Regions from separate parts of the Marinomonas vaga genome, predicted to be linked through region 2. Evidence: predicted binding sites of a transcription regulator. Region 2 holds the regulator's gene; each other region holds the start of a gene.

Region 1 (6,143 bases), 1.7 Mb from region 2:
TAAAAGGAGTTGCGATCGCTCTACACGGGCAAGATGAAGCAACTCTAACACTAAGTAAGAAAGGTCCTGGTGTCGTAACTGCTGGTGATATCCAGTTGGTTGCTGATTCCGAGATCGCCAACCCTGATCACGTGATTTGTCACTTGGATGATACTGCTGAACTTAATATGCAGATCAAAGTGTCTCGTGGTCGTGGTTATGAGCCTGCTGACGCTCGTGTTGCTGGCGACGATGAGACTCGTCCTATTGGTCGCTTGCAGCTGGATGCCTCTTTTAGTCCTGTTCGCCGTGTTGCTTACAGTGTTGAGAATGCTCGTGTAGAGCAACGTACTGACCTAGACAAGCTTGTCATCGACATCGAGTCTAACGGTACTATCGACCCTGAAGAAGCTATCCGTCGTGCTGCGACTATTCTTCAACAACAAATTGCTGTTTTCGTTGCGCTTGAAAGCGAAAGCGAAGCAGTGGTTGAAGAAGAAGAGGATGAGATTGATCCGATTTTGCTACGCCCGGTTGATGATCTTGAGCTAACCGTTCGCAGTGCTAACTGTCTGAAAGCAGAAAACATCTACTACATTGGTGATTTGATTCAGCGTACAGAGGTTGAGCTACTTAAAACGCCTAACCTTGGTAAGAAATCATTAACTGAAATTAAAGATGTTTTAGCACAGCGCGGTTTGTCATTGGGAATGCGTCTGGAAAACTGGCCACCAGCTAGTTTGAAAGATGATAGCAAAGTTCTAGCTCGCTAGATCATTGTTCCCTGACCACCGTAGTTTGGTAAGGAATGTATAATGCGTCATCGTAAGAGTGGACGTCACTTAAACCGTACTAGCTCACATCGTAAAGCGATGTTCAAAAACATGGCTGCTTCTTTATTCGAGCACGAAGTTATTAAAACTACGTTGCCGAAAGCCAAAGAACTTCGTCGCGTTGCTGAGCCTTTGATCACATTGGCGAAAGAAGATTCCGTTGCGAATCGTCGCCTAGCCTTTGCTCGCACTCGCAGCAAAGATGCAGTAGGTAAATTGTTCTCTGAGCTTGGTCCTCGTTACCAAGGTCGTCCTGGCGGTTATGTTCGCATTCTTAAATGTGGCTTCCGTGCAGGTGACAATGCACCTATGGCTTACGTAGAACTGGTTGATCGTCCAGTTGCGGAAGCTGCAGACGCTGAGTAATTAGCATTTGCTTAAAAAGGCCGGGCTTTGCCCGGCTTTTTTCGTTTTGGCGGTATCTATCAAGATATTCAAAGCTGAGATAAAAAAAAGGGACTGCTAAGCAGTCCCTTTTTTATGCACTGTCATGGTTACAGCATGGTTTTTAAGAATCGACCAGTGTGGGAAACCTCAGATTTAGCAACCTCTTCCGGTGTGCCTTCAGCAATAATATAGCCGCCTCCGCTGCCTCCCTCAGGACCAAGGTCTACAATCCAATCCGCAGTCTTGATCACATCAAGATTATGCTCGATGACAACAATCGTATTGCCGTGATCACGCAAACGGTGCAGTACCGACAACAGCAGTTCGATGTCTGCGAAATGAAGGCCTGTTGTTGGCTCATCTAAGATGTACAGTGTTTTGCCGGTATCTCGTTTGGATAGCTCTTTAGCCAGTTTTACCCGTTGGGCTTCGCCGCCGGAGAGTGTGGTGGCTGCTTGCCCCAAACGAATATAGCCAAGGCCAACGTCAATGAGGGTTTGGAGTTTGCGAGCGATTGACGGGACTGGGTCGAAGAACTCTCGAGCTTCCTCGATGGTCATTTCCAGACATTCGTGAATATTTTTACCCTTGTAGGTGATTTCTAATGTTTCACGATTGTACCGCTGACCTTTACAGACATCACAAGGGACATACACGTCAGGTAAGAAATGCATCTCTACCTTGATCACCCCATCACCTTGACAGGCCTCACAGCGACCGCCTTTTACGTTAAAAGAGAATCGTCCTGGTTTATAGCCACGTGACCGTGCTTCCTGTGTCGCAGCAAATAGTTCCCGCATAGGAGTGAAAATGCCAGTGTAAGTGGCTGGGTTAGAACGTGGCGTTCGACCGATAGGACTTTGGTCAATATCCACGCACTTATCAAAATGATCCAGTCCTTCTACTTTCTCATAGCCTGCTGGTTTGAGTGTGGTGGCACCATTTAGAGCGGTTGCGGCAAGTGGAAACAGGGTACCGTTGATGAGTGTCGACTTACCAGAGCCGGAAACCCCTGTGACACATGTCATGACACCGACAGGGATATTCAGGGTCACATCGTTTAAGTTATTGCCATTGGCCCCGTGCAAGGTAAGTTGCTGGCCTCCTGTGGCTTTCTGCCTTATCTCTGGAATCTTGATTGAGCGTTCACCGGTCAAATACTGCCCGGTAACTGAGTTCTTACATGCCATGATGTCATCTGGCGTACCGGACGCAATCACTTGTCCTCCGTGAACACCTGCGCCAGGGCCGATATCCACAACGTGGTCTGCTATGCGTATTGCATCTTCATCATGCTCAACGACAATGACTGTGTTACCTAGGTCTCGTAATCGAGTGAGTGTGGCGATTAACCGTTCGTTGTCCCGTTGGTGCAAGCCAATGGAGGGTTCGTCAAGGATGTACATGACACCTACTAGCCCAGCGCCAATCTGGCTCGCAAGACGGATACGCTGAGCTTCACCACCGGATAATGAATCCGCTTTTCGGTCGAGTGTTAAATAGTCCAGGCCTACGTTCACTAAGAAAGTGAGTCGGTCTCGGATTTCTTTTAGGATCTTTGAGGCGATTTCGCCCTTCGCGCCCGTTAACTGTAATGTCTCGAAGTATTCTAGGCATTCTGCAATGGGCTTTTTAACAATGTCCGGTAAGGTTTCAGAGGCAATAAAGACGTTACGTGCTGCACGATTTAATCGGGTACCGTGACAACTTGGGCATGGCTTCACACTAATGTACTGTGACAAGTCTTCACGAACGCTGTCTGACTCGGTTTCTAGATAACGACGATTTAGGTTAGGTAAAACCCCTTCAAAGGCATGGGAGCGTGTCATTTTATCGCCACGCTCATTGATGTAGACAAAGTCGATCTTGTCTTTGCCTGAACCATTAAGGATTTTATCTTGGTAGTGACTAGGTATGTCTTTGAACTTGGCATTGATATCAAAGCCATAAAAGTTCGCTAAGGCATTGAGCTGCTGGAAGTAGAATATACTGCGACGGCCCCAGCCACGGATAGCGCCTTCTCCTAGGGTCAGGTTTTCATCTTGAATCACTCGATCCGCATCAAAGACTTGGTGGGTGCCTAAGCCGTCACAAGTCTGACATGCGCCATTTGGGTTGTTGAAGGAGAATAGGCGGGGTTCAAGCTCGGTGATAGCGTAGCCACACACAGGGCAGGCAAATTTGCTTGAGAATACCAGTTCGTCTTTCTCGTCATCCATGTTGATGACTTTGGCAATGCCATCAGATAGGGCCAAGCAGGTTTCAAAGGATTCTGCGAGGCGTAACTGTAGGTCTGAACGTACTTTGAAACGATCAATGACCACTTCGATGGTGTGCTTTTTGTTTTTTTCTAGGGCGGGGGCATCGTCTAGATCAACGACAATGCCGTCTATTCGTGCACGGACGAACCCCTTGGAAAGTAGCTCGCTGATGGTGTGTAAGTGCTCACCTTTACGATCTTTGACAATGGGGGCGAGCAGCATCATTTTGCTTTCTTCGGGCAGCGCTAAAACTTTATCAACCATCTGACTAATGGTTTGAGCTTCTAGTGGCTCTCCATGATCTGGACAGCGTGGTTGACCTGCACGAGCAAACAGCAGACGTAGATAATCGTAAATTTCGGTGATGGTTCCCACGGTAGAGCGCGGGTTATGGGAGGTAGACTTTTGCTCGATGGAGATCGCTGGGGATAAGCCTTCGATATGGTCGATGTCGGGCTTTTCCATCATGGATAAAAACTGGCGTGCATACGTAGAAAGGGACTCAACGTAACGACGTTGTCCTTCCGCGTAAAGAGTGTCAAAAGCCAGTGACGATTTACCTGATCCCGATAGCCCTGTAATCACTACGAGCTTGTCGCGAGGAATATCTAAATCGATGTTTTTTAGATTGTGTGTCCGCGCACCGCGAATCGTTATGGTATCCATGCGTCTCCAAAAATAATGCAACCAAGGAAAAAATCATTCAAAATAGAATAACTGTCTATTTTTACAGTACTTGAAATAGAGCTTCAACGGTATTTTTAGTAAAATCCCGGATCTTTCAACAATCATCTCCTAATACGCAAGTAGTAACTTCTATGGATGTCATCGAACGTCGTTCAGTATTAGCTCTCGCATTGGTTTATTTGTTCCGTATGTTGGGCTTGTTTCTGATAATGCCTGTCATCAGTGTTGCCGCTGATGGCCTTGATGGTGCCGATGCGGCGCTTATCGGGACGGCTATTGGTATTTACGGCTTTACACAAGCGTCGTTACAGATCCCCATGGGGATGATGTCGGATAAGATTGGTCGTAAAAAAGTCATTCTGTTTGGCTTGATTCTTTTTGCTTTGGGAAGCGTCATTTGTGCCAACGCAGACAGTATTGCTAGCTTGATTATTGGTCGGGCGATTCAAGGGGCAGGGGCGATTGCTAGTACCTTGATGGCTCTGCTTAGCGATGTGACGAAAGAGCAAAACCGAACCAAAGCCATGGCAACGGTAGGGATCAGCATTGGTGCATCTTTTATGTTGTCGCTGATTCTAGGTCCTATTTTGTTCCAATGGGTTGGGTTGTCTGGGTTATTCTATTTGTCCTTTGCTTTCTCCTTTGTTGGTATGGCATTGGTGATTTGGGCGGTGCCAAATGTCACGCAGCATTCCTTCCGTCGTGATACGACCCCCAGTTATCAGGCTTTGGGGCGTGTCATAAAAGATGGTCGCTTGCGTTTCCTAAACGTGAGCGTGTTGTTATTGCATGGAAGTTTAACGGCTTTGTTTGTGGCTATCCCCTCCATGTTGGTTGAGCGCTATGGGTTAGCCTTAGGGCAGCACAGTATTCTTTATTTGGTCGTCATGGCGGCGGCATTCATTGCGATGTTGCCTTTGGTCATTGCCGCGGAAGGTAAAGGAAAGATGAAACAGGTGCTTACCTTGGTGATTTTCTTAATGGGGCTGACAACCCTGTTAATGGAATGGACAACACATTTATGGTTGTTTGCAATTGCGGTATGCTTGTTCTTTGTTGCTTTTAATACCCTTGAAGCCACTTTGCCATCAACCTTAAGTAAATTGGCACCGGTGGGCTATCGCGGCACCGCCATGGGGGTCTTCTCAACCCACCAGTTTATGGGGGCCTTTGTGGGTGGTGCTGGCGGCGGTTGGTTGCTACAAAACACTTCTGTAGAGACCATGTTTTCAGTGATTGGTGGTATGTGGCTTATTTGGTCAATTGTTAGCTTACTACAGCCTGTGCCGAGAAAAATTGCTAGTATGGCATTCAGTATCGCGACGCACAGTGAACAGGATATAGAACGCTTGAAGGAGCAGTTAAAAGCGATCCAAGGAGTGGAAGATATGCAGATTTTTGCAGATGAGCAGACTGCTTATCTGAAGGTAGATAAACAGCAGTTAGATAAAGCGGCACTGCAGCAAGTGGCACCGCAAATTCAGTTATAAGATTTTAGACAGTTAAAGCATTGGAGTGACCTCATGGCACGTGGAATAAATAAAGTAATCTTGATTGGCAACGCAGGCAGTGATGCAGAAGTGCGTTTCATGCCATCTGGCGCAGCCGTTGCAAACGTGAACCTAGCAACAACAGAAAGCTGGCGTGACCGTCAAACAGGTCAAATGCAAGAACGTACAGAGTGGCACCGCGTTGCTTTCATGGATCGTGGTAACTACCGCCTAGGTCAAATCGCAGGTGATTTCATTAAGAAAGGCTCTAAAGTGTATGTAGAAGGTTCTCTACGCACTCGTGAGTGGGAAAAAGACGGTATCAAGCGTTACACCACTGAAATCGTAGCCAATGAGATGCAACTGTTGGACGGCCGTGCTGACGGTCAGCAAGGTGGTTACGACAACAACATGGGTGGTGGATACGGTGGTGGTCAGCCACAGCAGTCGGCGCCTCAACAAGGCGGTTACGGTGCGCCCCAGCAACCAGCGCAACAGCCTCAGCA
Region 2 (6,143 bases):
CACGATTTTGTAACTGAAGGAATTTAAAACGTCTTTCTTTTATTTCACGTTCTTTTTGATGGGCGCGTGAGCCGATCACTACTGAAGCCAGTACGATTATGAAAAGAATGACTATAGTTAGTATCTGTAACGTGGCCATGATTGTCCTTTGTATGTGATTTCAGTATGTTAAAGGGCAAATACATGGCTCGGCAATAGGAATGTTGCGAATCTGCTTAGGGATAGCTTGTCATATATATGTGGTTTGCTTAATATCTGCGCCCCATACAACACTCTTATTCTCAAGCTCATCAAAAATTAAGTATTAAGGCTCAAACAACTCAATGGCTAAATCTCTGGTAATCGTGGAATCGCCAGCCAAGGCGAAAACTATTAACAAATATCTCGGTAACGACTATGTCGTAAAATCGAGTGTTGGTCATATCCGAGATCTGCCGACTGGCACCACATCGACGACGACACCAAAGGAACGTGCGCAGCAGGCGGCTTTAACTCGTAAGATGAGCCCAGAAGAGAAGGCTGAATACAAGCGTACTAAGTCCCGCAAGCAGCTTATTAATAGAATGGGCGTGGATCCAGAAAATAATTGGAGCGCCCATTACGAAATCTTGCCCGGTAAAGAAAAGGTGGTAGATGAATTAAAGCGCCTTGCTAAGAATGCCGACACCATCTATCTCGCAACCGATTTGGATAGAGAGGGAGAGGCCATCGCTTGGCATCTTCGTGAAGCCATTGGTGGGGACGACTCACGCTATAAGCGCGTGGTGTTTAATGAAATCACCAAGAATGCCATCAAGTCTGCCTTTGATACGCCTTCAGAATTAGACATGGCTCGGGTCAATGCCCAGCAGGCACGTCGTTTCTTGGATCGGGTTGTTGGCTTTATGGTGTCACCTTTGCTTTGGGCAAAGGTTGCTCGAGGCTTATCTGCAGGCCGAGTTCAATCCGTAGCGGTTCGCCTTATTGTTGAGCGTGAAAAAGAAATTCGTGCCTTTATCCCAGACGAATTTTGGGAATTGGATGCCAATTTAGCGACTCAGGACAAGACTAATATCACCTTTGCTACGGTTAAGTACCAAGGTAATGAGTACCGACCGACCTCTAAAGCAGAGTCCGATGAGCATGTTAAACGTATCGAGTCACACCCCTTTAAGGTAATAAACCGAGAAGATAAGCCTACTCGCTCTAAACCTTCTGCACCTTTTATTACATCTACTTTGCAACAGGCCGCAAGTACTCGTTTAGGTTTCGGTGTGAAAAAGACCATGATGCTTGCCCAGCGCTTATATGAGGCGGGTTACATTACCTATATGCGTACCGACTCTACTAACTTGAGCCAAGAAGCCGTTGAGTCTGTTCGAGAGTACATTCAGAGCAACTTTGGGGATGCCTACCTACCCAAGGAGCCGTTACGTTATTCAAGTAAAGAGGGCGCTCAGGAAGCCCACGAAGCAATTCGTCCCTCTGATGTCACAGTTACGCAAAATGTACTACAGGGCATGGACAAAGATGCCCATCGTCTTTATGACCTCATCCGCGCGCAATTCATGGCCTGTCAAATGACGCCAGCCGAATACACTTCAACAACAGTGTTTGTGGCTGCGGGCGATTATGAACTTCGTGCCAAAGGCCGAATTTTGCGTTTTGATGGTTACACTCGCGTGATGAGTGCATTGGGTAAAAAATCCGAAGACACTATTTTGCCTGATGTACAAACCGGTGACCTGCTTACTCTTAACGAACTTCTTCCGGAGCAGCACTTTACTAAGCCACCTGCTCGATACAGTGAAGCTAGCCTGGTTAAAGAACTTGAAAAGCGTGGTATTGGCCGTCCATCTACTTATGCTTCGATCATTTCTACGATCCAAGACCGTGGTTACGTCCGTGTTGAGAATCGTCGCTTTTACGCGGAAAAGATGGGCGACATTGTCACAGATCGCTTGGTGCAAAGCTTCAGCAGTTTAATGAACTATAGTTTTACCGCTGAGATGGAAGAGCAGCTGGATGACATTGCTGAAGGCGATAAGGACTGGATTAAGACCTTAAATGACTTCTACAGCAGCTTTAGCGACACATTAAATAAGGCAGAAGCTGACGAGGGTGGCATGGCTCCTAATGAGCCGACACCAACGAATATCGAATGCCCGACCTGTGGTCGTCCGATGCAAATTCGAACGGCAAGTACTGGGGTGTTTTTATCCTGTTCTGGCTATGCATTGCCACCAAAAGAGCGCTGTAAAGCGACCATAAACTTGGTGAGTGGTGATGAGGCCGTTGCTGTTGATGACGAAGAAGGCGAATCTAAAGCTCTTATCAATAAGCGTCGTTGCTCTATTTGTGGTTCAGCCATGGATAGCTATTTAGTGGATGAACACCGCAAGCTGCACGTATGTGGTAATAACCCATCCTGCCCTGGTTACGAGGTTGAGGAAGGGGTGTTTAAGCTTAAAGGTTACGATGGCCCGGTTATTGAATGTGATAAGTGTGGCTCTGAAATGCAGCTTAAAACGGGGCGTTTCGGTAAATACTTTGGCTGTACCAATGAGGCTTGTAAAAATACCCGTAAGCTTCTTAAAAATGGCGAAGTGGCACCGCCAAAAATGGACCCTGTGTCTATGCCGGATCTTCCTTGTCAAAAGGTTGAGGATCACTATGTGCTCCGTGACGGAGCAACGGGTCTGTTCTTGGCTGCGAGTCAGTTCCCTCGTAAGCGTGAGACTCGTCCGCCTTTGGTGAAAGAGCTTAAGCCTTACATGGATCAGATTGATCCTAAGTATCATTACTTTGATAAAGCTCCCCTTCAGGATGAAGAGGGAAATCCTACTGTTATTCGTTACAGTCGCAAAACGAAAGAGCAGTACATTATGACTGAAGTAGAAGGCAAGCCTACGGGCTGGAAAGCTTTCTATGTCAATGGTAAATGGGATGTTCAACCAGGGAAGAAAAAATGAGTGGATCCAGCTTAGCAAGTTCAACGAATCAACGTCTTGATGCCGCGAGGCGTCTATTGAGCCAAAGCCAGCAAGGGGAAGACAGTTGGCTTGCTTCTAGCTTTGAAAACTCTGCCTTATTTCAGCTTCGCAGTGCCCTGAATGGCTTACTTCAGGAAATTCAATCTGTGTATAGCTTGAAGGGCGAGTTGTCTGTGACAGCCATGGTCCAGCTTGCGGCGACTAAAGGTGTTATCGTGCCAGCTCTACAAGAGCTACAGCTGCTACAAGAAAATCGTCAGTCATGGCTGTCTCAGCTTTACTCTGGCTATGTGGCTGCCCTTGAGTGTACCCCGAATGTGGGTGCCGTATCGGCTAATTCTGGATCTGACCTGATTGGTAAGGGGTCAGACTCTGGTGCAGCGACAAAACACATCCTCAATTCACTGGTGGACATTGTACTGCGGTTTCGTGAAGATTCCGCAGAATATTAAGAATGAAAGATACGTATTTAGAAATTGTTGAATTAGAAAATGGAGACATTGTGCTCCGTCCTGCAAGCGAGGATGAGGACGATAAGACGCCCCTTGCAACCCTTAAAATCTCAGATGACACCAAGGCATTCTTAAAAGATCGTTATTTTGAATTGGCTAAGTGTATGTTCCATGCGGGCATTGACTACGTGTATTCAGAGGATTTCGATTCAGGAGAAGGGCATGATGCCCATGATGAAGAGTTTATGCCTCGTATTCTTCACTGATGTTCTGTGTTGTCTATCTAAAACAAAAATGGTTGCTTAAATAAAGCAACCTTTTTTGCTTTTGGGGACTAGATCCCACGTCGAATAACACCCACTGATAGACCTTCAATGACAAATTCTTCGCTTTCAAGATCAACGACTATGTCATTAAATGCTTCATTTTCGGGCTGAAGTCTGACTTCGCTGCCCTTTTGTTGGAAGCGTTTTACTGTTACTTCGTCACCGATTCGAGCGACAACAATTTGACCATTACGCACAGTGGTGGTTTTGTGCACAGCGAGTAGGTCGCCATCATAAATGCCAACATCTTTCATGCTCATGCCATTTACCGAAAGCAGGTAGTCGGCTTTAGGAGAAAACATGTCGGAGGGGACCTTGATGCGTGAATCAATATTCTCTTGTGCCAGAATAGGGTATCCTGCTGCCACTTGACCAACGATGGGTAGAGTGCCGTCTTCATCGTTTGCACTTTCGGCAGGTTGTTCAATTAAGCGAATGCCACGTGAAGCACCAGATAGCATTTCAATAGCGCCTTTTTTACTTAGGGCTTTTAAATGTTCTTCGGCTGCATTGGGTGACTTAAAGCCAAGTCGTGCTGCGATTTCAGCTCGAGTTGGCGGAAAGCCAGTTTCATTAATGAATTCGCGAATCGTCTCTAGGACATCAGACTGTCTTTTTGTTAATTTAATCATATGGCATCTGTTTGTTTATACAGTTACTGTTATTATATACAGCTAATCATCTATAGCTCAACTAATTAAATGCTTTCAGACAAGATAAAGAATCAAATTCAGCAAGCCTACCGAGATTATCTAGAGGCAAAAGGCCACAAGGCCCGTGTGGGACAGCGTCATATGATCGCGACCATTGCTCGGACCCTTGGCAATATAAAACAGGGCACCGAAGGTGAGCGGCTAGGTGAAAAGCATGTGGCTGTGGTCGAGGCTGGCACCGGTACAGGTAAGACCTTGTCTTACTGTCTTTCAACGATTCCGATTGTGAAGGATAAGGGTCTTAAGCTAATTATCTCTACTGCGACAGTTGCCTTACAGGAGCAAATCTTACATAAAGAGCTGCCAAGTCTTCTTGAGCATACGGATTATAGTTTCCGATATACCCTCGCTAAAGGTCGTGGTCGTTACCTGTGCTTAAACAACCTTGAGAGCTTTCTGGGTGCTGAAGAGCAATCCACAGAGGATATGTTCGCAGGCCTGTTTGAACAACATCTGGCGGCGGATGATGTCAATATCACCCTGTATCAGGAAATGGATGATAAGCTTCGCGACGGTGAGTGGGATGGAGACAAAGATAATTGGGAAGGCATCATTCGTGAGAATGATTGGCGTCGTCTCACCACTGATCATCAACAATGTACAAATCGTAATTGTGCTAACTTCTCCGCCTGTCCATTTTTTAAGGCCCGAGGTGAACTAGAAATTGCAGATGTCATAGTGGCTAACCATGATTTGGTGTTAGCGGATTTATCATTGGGTGGCGGTGCCATTCTTTCAGACCCCAAAGAAACCATCTATGTATTTGATGAAGGACATCATCTACCTGACAAGGCCATAGGTCACTTTAGACATGAAGTGCGTCTGCAACAAAGTATCAGTTGGCTTAAGCAGCTAGACAAAAACCTTATAAATTTCCGTCAGGAACTAACGGACGAAGTCAGTTTGTCGGGGCAGATCTTATTAAAAATCCCCCAGCAAATACAAAGCACGATCAACTTTGTACAGTACGTGCAGCAGGGGATCGCACCCTTTATCCAAGGGTTGGGATTGGACGAAGATACGCGTCAGCACCGTTTTGAATTTGGTGTTATCCCTGATGAATTACGCCAGCTGGCATACAGCCTTACTATGTCTTACCAAAAGCTCTACAAGCAGATTGAAACCATTCAGGATGAATGTAAAAAGGTAAAGCAAAATGAAGGCATGGGGATCACGGAGGAAACCGCTGAAAATTGGCTGCCAATCTTAGGTGTCATCTTAGGGCGTCTTGAAGCCTGTGTGGAGCTTTGGAAGCTCTATTCCGCTATTGATGATCAGACCTATCCCCCTAATGCCCGATGGCTTGTTTTAGTGGGCCAAGGCCTTGAACAAGATGTAGAGCTGGGTGGTTCCCCCATCTTAGCCGCCCATACGCTGCGTATGCAGCTCTGGGACAAGTGCTTTGGTGCGGTTGTTACCTCAGCCACATTGACGGCACTGAATGAGTTTCATCGTTTCAACATGCGCTCGGGGGTACCACGGGAAAGTGAGTATCTAAGGGTTATCAGTCCATTTGATTTTGCCAATAAAGGAACCTTGGTCGTCCCGAGTATGGACGCTGAGCCAAATCATGCGGAGGCACATACTAAAGAGTTGGTGAAGTATTTTAATGATCACATCGAAAAAGACCTTGGCTCTTTAGTGCTGTTTTCCTCCCGCCGTCAAATGGAAGAGGTGGCT
Region 3 (6,143 bases), 300 kb from region 2:
CCATTGATATTACGATCAGAGGGGCGCAGGTGATTTAAATCGGTGTAGCCATCTTGGCTTTGCTTGGCAAAGCCTCGGGACTTTGGCCAGACATGCTCCCTATCCCAAGAGTCATCCTTACTTTTACCGCGATTAGCTTGATCAATTCGTCGTACATCATCCAAATACAAAAGCTGTACTAGACCACATTTAGGCGCGTCCTCAGGACAGGCTGAGTCCGTATAAACCAGCGCTTCCCAGACATCGACTTTTTTGCCATCAAACCAATCGGCATTGCCACTCTGGGTGTATTTGAGAGGCTTTTGTCCATCTATAATCTGGTGCAATTTTGATTTTAACGCTTGTCCAGTCAGCCCTTGGGTACCGTTGTAATAATCGGCATTGGCCTGAAGACAAAATAAGGAGATCACAAATATTGAGAGGTATTTCATATCTTCCTATTGATAGTGTTAGAAATGAATATTGTGGGGCAATTTTATCGTCACTAAAACCCCATCTTCGAAATGCATTTTAATGTCATGGAGTGCCGTTATGGTGCAGATTTCCCGAGTTAAAGAACTTGCTAGTGGACGCACAAATTGAATGTCTACTATCTCTCTAGTAAACACACGGCAGGTCACTCCATCGAGTGGTGTACGCGGGGGACAAATGCTCCCGCTTCATGGACCACTGAGGCGTGATGCCCTGGGAAGCGAAGAATACCGTGCCCTTTCCGCTGTGGTTGATGCGATCCAACACCTCCATAAGGGCTTTGGAATGGGGCCTTTCAGGCGATCCCTTAAAGAAGTCCTGCTGATAAGCCCCTTGCTCAAAGAAGCCCGTCAACATGACGCCCGCCTTAGCGTAGCGATAACCTGCCCGATAAATGCGTGAAAACAGTACGTCAGCGGCTTCCAACAAATCCCGTGTGTCATCCGTGGGATAAGGCAGCTCCACAGACAAGGCATTGGAATACTGAGGGTCATTAGGGTTAAACACGCCTGTGCGAATAAAAACCTGGATCACGCGGGCCAGACGCTTCTCCCCCCTGAGTTTCTCTCCAGCTCGGGCCACATACTTCGCCACGGCTTGTCGTAATTCGGACTTATCCGTAATCCGTTGACCAAAGGAACGACTGCATAGAATCTGCTTTTTAGTGGGTGCTAGCGCCTCAAGCTCCAGACAAGATACGCCATTTAGCTCCCGCACCGTCCGTTCAAGCACCACAGAGAACTCCCGACGAATGCTCTTGGGATCGGCATCGGCCAGATCCAAGGCCGTCTTAATGCCTCGGGCTTTGAGTTTCTCTGTTAAACGACGCCCAACACCCCACACATCTCCCACATCCACCAAGGCCATTAAGCGCCTTTGTCGAGCACGATCCGTCAGGTCCACCACTGAGCCTGTAGCGGGATACTTTTTGGCCGCATGATTGGCGAGCTTAGCGAGGGTTTTAGTGGGCGCAATGCCGATGCCAACGGTAATGCCCGTGTGTTTATCTACTCGCGCTTTCACGTGGCGACCAAAATCCAACACATCTAATGTGTGGCCGATCCCCGTTAGATCCAAAAACGCTTCATCGATGGAATACACCTCAACCCTAGGCGCTTCTTCCTCTAGGATGGTCATTACCCGATTGGACATGTCTGCATACAAGGCGTAGTTAGATGAAAAACACACCACATCGTGTTTGATAATGTCGTCCCGCACCTGAAAAATCGGCACCCCCATCTTGATGCCCAATACCTTGGCTTCTTTAGAGCGAGCAATCACACAACCATCGTTATTCGACAACACCACAATCGGTTTCTGCTTCAAATCCGGTCGAAACAGCTTTTCACAACTGGCGTAGAAGTTATTGCAATCCACCAAAGCAAAGACGGTATTCATCAGCCACGCTCAAACTTACGGACAACCCCAGTCACCACACCGAAAATCTCCAACTGGGATTCTTCAGTGATCTCAATGGGACGATAGGCTTTGTTTTTCGGACGCAGCAAGACATGGGGTTTTAACTCAAGGGTTTTCACCGTCATCTCACCATGCAGACACGCAATCACAATGTCCCCATGGCGAGCCGTTAAGGAACGATCCACTACCAAGATATCTCCTGAGTGAATCCCCGCTTCCACCATGGAATCCCCTTGAGCACGAACAAAAAAGGTCGCACTCGGGTGCTGAATACACAGCTCGTTCAAGTCTAACGTGCGCTCCACAAAGTCCTGAGCCGGAGACGGAAACCCCGCCGACACCGACTCAACATAGAGCGGAATGTTTAACTTATTGATCGAAAGAAAAGCGGCTGATTCAGCAGAGCCAAGATACGTGACCTTCATAATGCGCAAAACCCAATTACTGTATATTTATACAGTATAGTTTTGACAACGGATTGTGACAACAGGTTTTGGTGTGCAGGAAGAATACAGACGAGCGCCAACGCGAAAAGACACAGCAAGCGCTGGTTTCGGTGTAACAGAGAAACCGATAGATAACTGAAAAATGAAAGATATAGAGAAGCAAAACCACTCAGAGGCGTTAGGCAAACGCCTCTGAATGGTTTTATGGATGAGTATTAACTTAGAAACCGTATGGATTAGCTCTGTACACGATTGGCATCGAAGATCTCAATCCAGTAACCATCTGGGTCTTTAATAAAGGCGATGTTATTCATCTTGCCATCAGACAGTCTTTTTTGAAATGCCACTCCCAGGTCCTCAAAGCGCTGACATGCCCCTTCTAGATCTGGTACATGAAAGCCAATGTGGCCAAAACCACGAGGATCGCTATTGCCATTGTGGTATTCCACCGTATCCGCCGTATCGCCCCAGTTGTGGGTCAACTCCAACATCGCCGGACGACCAAAGGTTTGCGCAGTACGCTCCTTTTCATCGGCGCTAATATCAGAGAAATCTTCACCGTGAGTCAAAAAATACAAACTGAACTTCATCTCAGGGAAATCAAGCTTACGCAGCAAAGTCATGCCCATCACACGAGTGTAGAAATCAAGCGAACGAACAGGATCCGCAATACGCAACATAGTCTGGTTAAACACGAATCCATTGGTTGCTGGATCTTTTTCTTCACACAAACCCTCGGCTTGCTCAAAATGACGACTCATAGTCATACCTCCTTTGATGTTAAAGAAAAGGTGGGGGTTAAGCGTCAAAAATCAATAGCTTAGTACGGCCAATACTCATATAAATAGCCGACTGAATACACGACACAATGATCCGCTTTTTTGCACTGGGTCGATGGAATTGTACTGTTAACTTTCAAGCACACATTCCTAAGATAAGTCTTAGAGCGAGAACCATCACTCAGATTTGATTCTTATTGGTCTCCCTCAGTAGATCCCATTATTAGTACATCCCCTTTCTAAAAATCATGAATTTTTCTGATCACCTAGATCCCTTACAATTTCTTGCTTAGAGCAATTTTTAGCCACTTCATTGGCGCAAAAACCGAACTTTTATTCAACAAAAAGGTTGACTATGTTCACTGGTCAATTTATTGCTAAAGGGAGCCTATCGCTTCCTTGGGAAACAACTGCAAAAATCGAGCTAGGTGACATTGTTCTGCCAAATGGCCAATCTGCTAAAGAAGCTATAAATGCTAGCTATTCAGACGCATTGATAGTCATCGAAAATGGCAAGCTAGGTAGCGAACTCTACTTCAATGAAACCACCGAAACATCTCGCCACTTACTTTTTTCGATTACTAAGTCAGTAGTCGGTATGTTAGCGGGAATACTGATCGAAGAAGGTTCATTGTTACGTGACTTACCTGTGACCCATTACATACCTGAGCTGGCAAACTCTGCTTGGGGGGATGCAAGTGTTGATCAGGTACTAGACATGCTTGTGTCGGTGGATTTTGGAGAAGACTACTTAGACCCACAAGGGCTGATGGAGCATTACCGCGTAGCAATGGAATGGAATCCACCAGGCAACGTAGACTACAGTGGAGATCCTCATAGCTTTCTCACTAGAATCGTAAAGGGCAAACAAGAGCATGGCCATTGGTATCCATGGTCAGTGGCTATACGTTGACCCCAAACGCAAAGTCACAATCGTGAAGTTTTCTTCTCAGCCATTACCTGAAGATGGATTACTGGACCAACTAAACATCGATTTATGCAACGCCATTGCCGAAGCCATTGAAAACCGCCGTTCACCTAATAATTTATAGGTAATGAACAGGAGTAAAACATGATTGAACTTCAAACAGATAAATTCTATATCAACGGTCACTGGGTAAATCCCGCTGGCAGCAAAAAAGCCGCCGTGATCAACCCAGCCACCGAAGCCCCAATTGCAGACATTGCAATGGGATCCACTGAAGACGTAAACATCGCTGTAGACGCAGCGAAAAAAGCCTTTGAGAGTTTTTCTCAAACAACGAAAGAAGAACGTCTGGCTTTGCTCACTCGTATTCGAGAAGTCTACGCTCGTCGTTATGATGAAATGTCCGAAGTGATTCGTGACGAACTGGGGGCTCCCATCAGTTTGTGTCATGACGCACAGAGTGCGGTTGGCTTATTACATATGGACGCAACGCTGGCAGCCCTAAAGCTCATGGACTTTGAAACCTCCAATCATGTTGGAGATACCATTCGACGTGAACCCATTGGCGTTTGTGGACTTATCACACCATGGAATTGGCCTATCAATCAGATCGCATTGAAAGTCTTTCCAGCAATCGCAGCAGGTTGCACTATGGTTTTAAAACCATCTGAAGTGACACCCCTAAATGCCCTACTTATGGCCGAAATACTCGACGAAGCAGGCGTTCCTGCTGGAGTGTTCAACCTAGTGAATGGTGATGGCGCTGAGGTGGGTTCTGCAATTTCAAAGCATCCTGACATTTCCATGGTTTCATTCACCGGCTCTACACGGGCTGGCGTGTTAGTCAGTCAAGATGCAGCGACTACCGTTAAACGGGTTACCCTTGAGTTAGGAGGAAAGTCGCCAAATATCATCCTGCCAAGCGCGGACTTAAAGGCGGCTATTCATGAGAATATGGCCCATTGTTTCTCAAACAGTGGACAGAGCTGTAACGCACCAACTCGAATGCTGGTGAGTGCAGAACAATATGACGAAGCCTTACAAACCGTAAAAGAGCTAAGCTCCAAATTTGAAGTGGGCTCACCTCTTCTCAAAGGTGAGCACATTGGCCCTGTTGTGTCAGACGTCCAGTTTGGCCGAGTCCAAACTCTGATTAAAGCCGGTATTGAAGAAGGAGCGACATTACTCATGGGTGGGGCTGACCGACCTGAAGGGTTCGAAACAGGCTACTATGTTAAACCGACCGTCTTTGGCAATGTTACAAACGAGATGAGAATTGCCCAAGAAGAGGTGTTCGGCCCAGTATTAGTTGTTATTCCGTACAAAGATGAAGATGAAGCGGTTCGTATCGCAAACGATACACCTTATGGACTCGCGGCATACGTCCAATCAGGCGACCTAGAGACAGCCCACAATATTTCAAAAAAACTGCGTGCGGGGATGGTTCGTATAAACGGTACGGACATCGCTGAAGGGTCACCTTTCGGTGGGTACAAGCTCTCAGGCAACGGTCGCGAAGGTGGCGTATACGGTATTGAAGACTTTTCTGAAATGAAAGTCATTTCAATGCCAAAATCCTATTAAAAGCCCCCTAGCGTAATACTTTAATACAGGCCGAACCTATGTTCGGCCTTTTTGTTACACCTTCAACAGTTCAGTTAAGGAACATGGGATTGAATTAGCAACATGAAGCAAGCTAGCCAATCATGGTTCGTTGGAATTGATCTGCTAACTTTCATGTCAATTCATACCGCCAATAAGAATCATTGCAAACTAATGCGCGATCCATGCTTTCAATGCATCTCGGTGGATTGTCCCAAAATGACTATATGTTGTCCTGATTTGCCAAGTCACTCTAGAAAAAGAGGAAGAATATAGGAGCTACAAGATCACAAAATAGGAACTCAATATTATGAAATCTGGCTATTTATACGTCATTATGTGCTACATACTGGTTGGCATTAGCTACCCGATTGCTGCGGATGCGATGTACGCGATCCCCGTTTGGACATTTATTAGTATTACCTTCGCCATTGGCTTTGTTTTTTTATATGCCATCGGCCTATTTTCAAAAGCACCGAAGTTTTTTTCTCTGAGTAT

The links. The regulator LexA, encoded in region 2, represses DNA repair genes until DNA is damaged. The targets are predictions, from matches to a motif close to TACTGTNTANNTANACAGTA.
Region 1: the regulator LexA is predicted to act here: its motif matches at 4,176-4,195, upstream of uvrA (excinuclease ABC subunit UvrA).
Region 3: the regulator LexA is predicted to act here: its motif matches at 2,333-2,352, upstream of umuD (translesion error-prone DNA polymerase V autoproteolytic subunit).

What each region holds. Positions count from the first base shown of each region.
Region 1 covers NZ_AP043903.1:1,401,434-1,407,576, forward strand. The annotation lists gene ACZ5DR_RS06550 (DNA-directed RNA polymerase subunit alpha) at 1-752, shown strand, start outside; gene rplQ (50S ribosomal protein L17) at 795-1,178, shown strand; gene uvrA (excinuclease ABC subunit UvrA) at 1,307-4,126, opposite strand; gene ACZ5DR_RS06565 (MFS transporter) at 4,279-5,637, shown strand; gene ssb (single-stranded DNA-binding protein) at 5,671-6,143, shown strand, end outside.
Region 2 covers NZ_AP043903.1:3,111,528-3,117,670, reverse strand. The annotation lists gene ACZ5DR_RS14570 (hypothetical protein) at 1-139, opposite strand, end outside; gene topA (type I DNA topoisomerase) at 324-2,951, shown strand; gene ACZ5DR_RS14560 (DUF6586 family protein) at 2,948-3,424, shown strand; gene ACZ5DR_RS14555 (hypothetical protein) at 3,427-3,690, shown strand; gene lexA (transcriptional repressor LexA) at 3,759-4,382, opposite strand; gene dinG (ATP-dependent DNA helicase DinG) at 4,452-6,143, shown strand, end outside.
Region 3 covers NZ_AP043903.1:2,809,052-2,815,194, reverse strand. The annotation lists gene ACZ5DR_RS13225 (endonuclease I family protein) at 1-431, opposite strand, end outside; gene umuC (translesion error-prone DNA polymerase V subunit UmuC) at 598-1,869, opposite strand; gene umuD (translesion error-prone DNA polymerase V autoproteolytic subunit) at 1,869-2,315, opposite strand; gene gloA (lactoylglutathione lyase) at 2,573-3,097, opposite strand; gene ACZ5DR_RS13205 (serine hydrolase domain-containing protein) at 3,471-4,028, shown strand; gene ACZ5DR_RS13200 (hypothetical protein) at 3,991-4,167, shown strand; gene ACZ5DR_RS13195 (aldehyde dehydrogenase family protein) at 4,188-5,627, shown strand; gene ACZ5DR_RS13190 (DMT family transporter) at 5,956-6,143, shown strand, end outside.